3 regions of the Burkholderia sp. MR1-5-21 genome follow, and region 2 is predicted to be linked to each of the others. Evidence: predicted binding sites of a transcription regulator. Region 2 holds the regulator's gene; each other region holds the start of a gene.
What was found. Region 2 encodes FNR, which switches genes on or off when oxygen is low (the NO sensors DNR and NnrR bind a similar motif). Its sites were predicted from a motif close to TTGATNNNNATCAA; they were not measured.

Region 1: the regulator FNR is predicted to act here: its motif matches at 1,078-1,091, upstream of ACV229_RS18630 (hemerythrin domain-containing protein).
Region 3: the regulator FNR is predicted to act here: its motif matches at 1,193-1,206, upstream of ACV229_RS32570 (universal stress protein).

Annotation. Positions count from the first base shown of each region.
Region 1 covers NZ_JBSAXD010000012.1:232,517-234,784, forward strand. Annotated here, with positions in the region: gene ACV229_RS18625 (NnrS family protein) at 1-1,006, shown strand, start outside; gene ACV229_RS18630 (hemerythrin domain-containing protein) at 1,143-1,799, shown strand; gene ACV229_RS18635 (pyridoxamine 5'-phosphate oxidase family protein) at 2,072-2,268, shown strand, end outside.
Region 2 covers NZ_JBSAXD010000004.1:14,140-16,407, forward strand. Annotated here, with positions in the region: gene ACV229_RS06700 (universal stress protein) at 1-353, shown strand, start outside; gene fnr (fumarate/nitrate reduction transcriptional regulator Fnr) at 514-1,260, shown strand; gene ACV229_RS06710 (LysR family transcriptional regulator ArgP) at 1,371-2,264, opposite strand.
Region 3 covers NZ_JBSAXD010000032.1:83,109-85,376, reverse strand. Annotated here, with positions in the region: gene ACV229_RS32575 (MG2 domain-containing protein) at 1-230, opposite strand, end outside; gene ACV229_RS32570 (universal stress protein) at 633-1,109, opposite strand; gene ACV229_RS32565 (2-hydroxyacid dehydrogenase) at 1,409-2,268, opposite strand, start outside.

The DNA of each region.
Region 1 (2,268 bases), on a different contig from region 2:
TGTGCACGAGATGATCTTCGGTTTCGTCGCGGCGATCGTCGTCGGTTTCCTGCTGACTGCCGTGCGCGCCTGGACGTCGCGCGAGACGTTGCGAGGCCCGTCGCTTGCCGCGCTCTGGCTGCTTTGGGCAGCCGGGCGGCTGCTGGTCTGGACCGGCCCGGAGACGCTTGCTGCCGTCGTCGACTCGCTGTTCCTGCCGATCACGGCAATCGTGCTGCTGCGCGTGCTGATCTCCGTGAAGAACCGGCACAACGTGTTCCTGCCCGTGGCGCTCGCGTTGTTCGGCGGATTGAACGCGTTATTTCACTTGTATGTCGCGACGGATCGAGTGGACCTTGCGCTGCGTACGGCGTACGCAGCAACGGGACTGGTCGTGTTCTTCGTCGCGGTGATTACCGGCCGCATCGTGCCCATGTTCACGATGAACGCGATTCCGGGTTTCACGGTCCGACGTGTCCGGTTCGTCGATGCGAGCGCCGCGCCGGCGGTCGCGCTGACGTTGATCGCGGACGCGCTCGGCGTTCCCGGCGTGATCCTGATCCCCGCTGCGTGCGCAACGATGCTGCTGCACGTGATCCGCATCATCGGGTGGCGGTCGTGGCGCGTCGGCAATCGGCCGATCATCTGGATCCTGCACGTGTCCTGCCTGTGGATTCCCGTCGGATTCGCGATGCTTGCGCTGTCGGCTGCGGGCATCATCCCGCATTCGCTGGCGATGCACGCGCTGACGGTCGGGGCGATCGGCGGCGCGATCATCGCGATGATCACGCGTACCGCGCTCGGCCATACCGGACGTACACTCGTTGCGGGGCCCTGGGAGCAGCTGTGCTATTGGCTGATGGTCGGCGCAGTCAGCCTGCGGGCATTCGGGCCGCTCGTCCCGGGCGTTCCGTACGGATTCTGGATCGACGCTTCCGGTGCCTGCTGGATCGTGGCCTTTACCGCATACGCGATTCACTACTTCCCGTTTCTGATCTCGGCGAGGGCCGACGAACGTGCGGATTGACGGCGGGCGTGCGGGTTGATCGACCGCCGCCGGAAGCGAACCGACCTGTTCCGATGATGGCAGGTTCTCCGTTGATGCAAATCATTCGGACGCGCGTTGGGCCCGCTATATTTTTTGCATGGACTCTGTTGCGCACATGTTGAAGAACGGCGTATCGCGGGAGCCATGCTTCAAACAACGCGACCGCCGCGGCGGCGCGTCCACGCGTGAGAGGTTCGATATGAAAGCGCCGGAAGCGAGCGCCGTACAGTCCATCCTCAGGGAACACCAGCAGCTGTCGACCATCATTTCGGGCATGCAGCGCTTCGTCGAACTGCTCGGCAATGGCGCAAAGACGCCGGGGTTGATGGTGCTTCGGGCCATGCTTTACTACATTCGCGAATTTCCCGAGCAGGTCCATCATCCCAAGGAGGACCGCTATCTTTTTTCGCACTTGTGGCACCGTGCCGACGACCTCGATGAAATCATCGCCGAACTGGAGGAGCAGCACGTTCAGGGTGAAGCGCTGGTGCGAAACATCGAACATGCATTGACCCGGTACGAACTGGCCGGCGAGTCAGTGCTCCCGGCGTTGCGCGCGCGGGTAGACGACTATGCTGCGTTCTACAGAAATCACATGCGCCTGGAAGAAGAGGTGATACTGCCTGCCGCGAGGAAATGGCTGACGGAGCAGGACTGGAACGAAGTCAGCGAGGCGTTCGGCGCAAACCGCGATCCGTTCAGCGGCGTCGAGGCCGAGGAAGATCTCGGCCACCTGTTTTCGTTGATCGTCGGCACCATCCCGGAAGCGTAAATTCGGGTGGTCGCCGGGTGCAACGTCACGTATCCGGCGACGCGTGTTGCATCGGTCGAATGAGGGCGGTTTTCCAGCGGAGCGACACCGGTCGATGCCGCGTGCGTTGGAGCGCGGGAAGCCGAGACAGGCGGTGCTGCAAGGCACGGTGAAGGAAACCGCATGAGCTGGTCGATCGTGGTTCTAAAGACTTGATCGACGCTGGGTCTACAAATGGTGCCACGATTGTCCTATCGTGGCGCCATTTTCGACCACCTGAAAGGAATCCTGCCGTGACCGCTGCCGAAACGCCGCCGCCATCCCGACGTACCCGCGTCCATCGCATTGCAAAACTCGCCAGCTACGACCGCGCGACGCTCCACGCGATCGTCGACGCGGCGTATGTGTGCCACGTCGCGTTCGCCGACGAGCACGGCGTGCACTGCATTCCGACCGCGTGCTGGCGCGACGGCGATCATCTCTACATCCA
Region 2 (2,268 bases):
TCGAGAATGCCGCGATCTACTACAACGTGCCCGGTTACGATCCCTCCGTGCTGCGCGACCAGCTCCTCGCGCAGGGCAACGACCTCGCCAAGGAATTCGCGCAGCGCATGCAGGCGGCCGGCGTGAAGGGTGAAGCCAAGCTCGCCGAAGCATCGTCGCTCGCCGATGTCTCGTCGCTGATCCTCGACGGCGCGAACGCATTCGGCGCCGACCTGCTCGTGCTCGGCACGCACGGCCGCCGCGGCTTCCGCCGGCTCGTGCTCGGCAGCATCGCCGAGCAATGCGTGCGGCACGCATCGCTGCCCGTGCTGCTGATTCCGGCAGCCGCGCACACCGACGAGCAAGCGAGCTGACCGGCGGGCGGCGGGCGCACGCAGCAGGCGGCGCCGGCCGCCGGAAAAGTGCGCGACGGCGAGCGACGAGGGTGCGGCGGATCGCGACGTTTTGTCACCCGACAGCGGCAACTTGCGGTGGGACAATGATTCCGTCGATTCAACGCCGGAGAAGATAACCATGTTGACGCCCGTCGCCACTCGCACTGCCACTTCGCCTCACGTCGGCAGTTGGGCTCCCCGCCAGGCTGCGCACTGCTCGTCGTGTGCGATGCGCCACCTGTGCATGCCGCAGGGCCTGGCACCCGAAGCGCTCAGCCGCCTCGAATCCGTCATCTGCGCCGCGCGCGCCGTGAAGCGCGGCGAAGCGCTGTTCCGCGAAGGCGACGCATTCGACAACCTGTATGCAGTGCGTTCAGGTTCGCTGAAGACCGTCGCAACGCGCCACGACGGCCGCGAGCAGGTCACCGGCCTGCATCTCGCGGGCGAAGCGCTCGGCCTCGACGGCATCTGCGACGACACGCATCCGCGCACCGCGGTCGCGCTCGAAGACAGCTCCGTTTGCGTGATCCCGTACAGCGCACTCAAGGCGCTGTGTTCCGAAGCTGGCTCGATGCAGTTGCGCATGCACAAGCTGATGAGCGAGCAGATCGTGCGCGAAACGTCGCAGACGATGCTGCTCGGTTCGCTGAACGCCGAAGAGCGCGTAGCCGCGTTCCTGCTCGACGTGTCGTCGCGGTACCTGAAGCGCGGCTATTCGCCGACGGAATTCAACCTGCGGATGACGCGCGAGGATATCGGCAGCTACCTCGGCATGACACTCGAGACGGTCAGCCGCACGCTGTCGAAGTTCCAGAAGCGCGGCCTGATCGAGATGCACGGGCGTCTCGTGCATATCGTCGATTTCGACGGCCTGCATCACCTCTGATGCGCAGTCCGGCGCGCGCGACACGCGTGCCGCCGGCCACGCCAAATCGGCCCCGCGTTGCGGGCCATGTCCCCCGCCCGCAACGCGGTGCCCTCGCCCGGCCGCCCGCCTCAATCGAGAAACAGCGCGGCGCGCGCCTTGAGCGCCGCGCTGAAATCGTCGAGCCAGCCGATCGACAGGCGCCAGCTCTGCCAGTACAGCTCGATGTCGACGGTGCGTCCCGCCGACATGTCGACGAGTTCGCCCGCCGCCAGCTGGCGGTCGACCATCCGGTCCGGGCACATCCCCCATCCCAACCCCGTCTCGCACGCGCGCAGATAGCCGGCGACGTGCGGTATCCAGTGTTGCGGCGGATCGAGGTCCGCGCGCGTCACGCGCCGGATGAAGCGCGCCTGCAACCCGTCCTTCGGATTGAACATCACGCACGGCGCGCGGCGCAGCGACTCGCGATTGATCCCCGCGCTGAAATAGCGCGCATGAAACTCCGGCGAACACACGGCGCGATAGCGGATGCACCCGAGCCGCGTCGAGCGGCAGCCCTGGATCGGCTCCGCCTGCGCGGTCACCGCCCCCTGCACGCTGCCGTCCCGGATCCGCGCCGCCGTGTAGTCCTGGTCGTCGATCACGAGATCGAGCAGCGTCTCGCGCTCCGCGCAGAACGGCCCCACCGCGTCGATGAACCACGTCGCGACGCTGTCGTCGTTGACCGCGACGCGCAGCGTCGGCCAGTCCGCCGCGAGCGCGCCGGGCAATGCGGGCATCCGACCGGACAGCTCCGCCTCGAGGAACTGCACGCGCTCGGTGTGGCGGCACAGCAGCGCGCCGGACGTCGTCGCGACGCACGGCTGCCCGCGCTTGACGAGCACGCTGCCGACCCGCTCCTCGAGCAGCTTCACGCGCTGCGACACCGCCGACGGCGTGACGTTCAGCTCCTTCGCTGCGCGCTCGAACGAGCCGTGCCGGATCACGGCCGCGAGCGCATCGAGCAATGCATAGTCGAGCATCAGT
Region 3 (2,268 bases), on a different contig from region 2:
TTCGGGCGATGCCTGTACCCGTGCCAGCCGTACGCCAGCGCGATCCCGAGCAGCACGGCGCCGCCGGCATGCCACGGGCGGCGGCGCACCGTCGCGGCCGTGAAGCCCACCCATGCGGGCGCGGTCCACGCGACGTTGCCGACGACCGGCCGCAGCACGCGGCCGAGCAGACGCCACACGAAACCCGCCGCGCGAAACGGCAGGAGCAGCAGAAAACGCAGCAAATCCATGTTGTTGTTCCTTCTCAAGGACGTGCTGCCGGCCTCGGCGACGTTCCCCGGATCGTTGTCTGTGACGGCGCGGCCCAGTTGCGCCGTGGATGCTTTGTATGCTTTTTGCAAGACTCGCCGCGCGTGTCGTGCGGGCCGGATTCGCGTGACGCGATGGCCTGCCGCTCGGGCGAGACGCTGAATTATCGCGGAACGATCGTGAATCACGCCAGTTCGCACGGCGTGACTGTTGTTTGTGCGCTCGCGGGGAGCCGGGATAGGTAACGCCGATCCGTGTCGGCGGCGGATGGATGGAAGATGACTGGCACCGGGCCGCCCGTCAGCGGCCCGGCGCGGCGAACGCGTGCGTCACACGTCAACCGATACATGTCGACGCCACGCGCCCCCGAACGGGCCCCGTGACTAGGCTGCTGCTGCCGCAGCAGCAGGCACATCGTCGCTGCGCACGAGCAGGACCGGGCAGCGCGATCCGCGCACGAAGCGCTCCGCGACGCTGCCGAGCACCATGCGGCGCAGCCCGCGCCGCCCGTGCGTGCCGACCACGGCGAGGTCGATCGCATGCTCGTCGACATAGCGCTGCAGGCGTTCAGCGATGTCCTCGCCGATGCTGCCCGTCCCGACGAGTTCCGTGTCGCCGTTCACCGCCGCCCGCGCGATGGTTTGCTCGACGTCGCGCAGCACGTCCGCGCCGTCGCGGCGGATCTCCTCGAGCAGCGTATGCGGATCGACGCGGCCCGCGTACGTGAACAACACCGACTGGTCGACGACATAAACCGCGACGATGCTGGCGCTGCTCGCCTTGGCCACTTTCAGCGCTTCATCGAGCGCCTGCTTCGACGACGTGCTGCCATCCACGGCCACCATGATCTTCTTGTACATGCAAACCTCCGCTGGGCAAGTTGCCGCGCATTCTCGTTGCGCGCGGCTTCATCACCATCATCGGCGGTTGCACAGGAGGAACGTTGATGCCCGTCAAGCGTGGGGGAGCGTGGCCGCGCGGCGAACTGCCGCATGAGTCGGCGTATCGCCGGAGGGGGGCATGCAAGGGCCGCGGATCGACTCTGCGCCACGCGACGACGGCAATCGGACGGGGACGGGCACGCGAATGCTTCGCCGCACACCCCGCGCGCTGTCGCGTTCAGGTGGGCGGCAACCGCCCGCCCCGCGCACGGTCGCAATCAAACCGGCGTCAGCACCGCCTGGCCCGCAAAATGCCGCGCGGCGTTGTCGAGAAACTGCTGCACCGAGCGGTCGAGCGCTTCGGGCGACCAGCCGGCCATGTGCGGCGTCAGCACGACATTGTCGAGATCGATCAGCGCCTGCGGCGGCTGCGGTTCGCCTTCGTACACGTCGAGCCCCGCGCCCGCGAGCCGGCCTGCGCGCAGCGCATCGGCGAGCGCGGCCGTATCGACGACGCTGCCGCGCGACACGTTGACGAGAAAGCCCTGCGGACCGAGCGCATCGAGCACCGCGCGATCGATCAGGTGCCGCGTGCCCGCGCCGCCCGGCGTCGCGACGACGAGGAAGTCGGCCCACTGCGCGAGCGCGTCGAGCCGGTCGAAGTAGCGATACGGCGCGTCCTTCGGCGTGCGGTTGTGATAGCCGATCTCGAGATCGAAGCCGGCCGCACGGCGCGCGAATTTCTCGCCGATCTTGCCGAGCCCGACGATGCCGAGCTTCTTGCCGGACACGTTCGGCGGCATCGGCACCGCGTCGCGCCAGATGCCCGCACGGGTCTGGCCGTCGAGCCGCACGACGCCGCGCACCGCCGCGAGCAGCAGCGCGAACGCATGATCGGCGACGCAATCGTCGTTGGTCCCCGCGCCGGTCACGACGACCACACCGCGCACCTTCGCATGCGCGACGTCGATCTGCTCGTAGCCCGCGCCGAGCGCGCTGACGAAGCTCAGGTTCGGCATCCGGTCGATTTCGGCAGCGGTAAGGCCTGTACTGCCGTTGGTGAGCACCGCGCGAATCGTGCCGCCGTGGTCGGCGACCGCGCGTTCGCGTTCAGCGGGGGTCGGGGCGTAGCGCACGT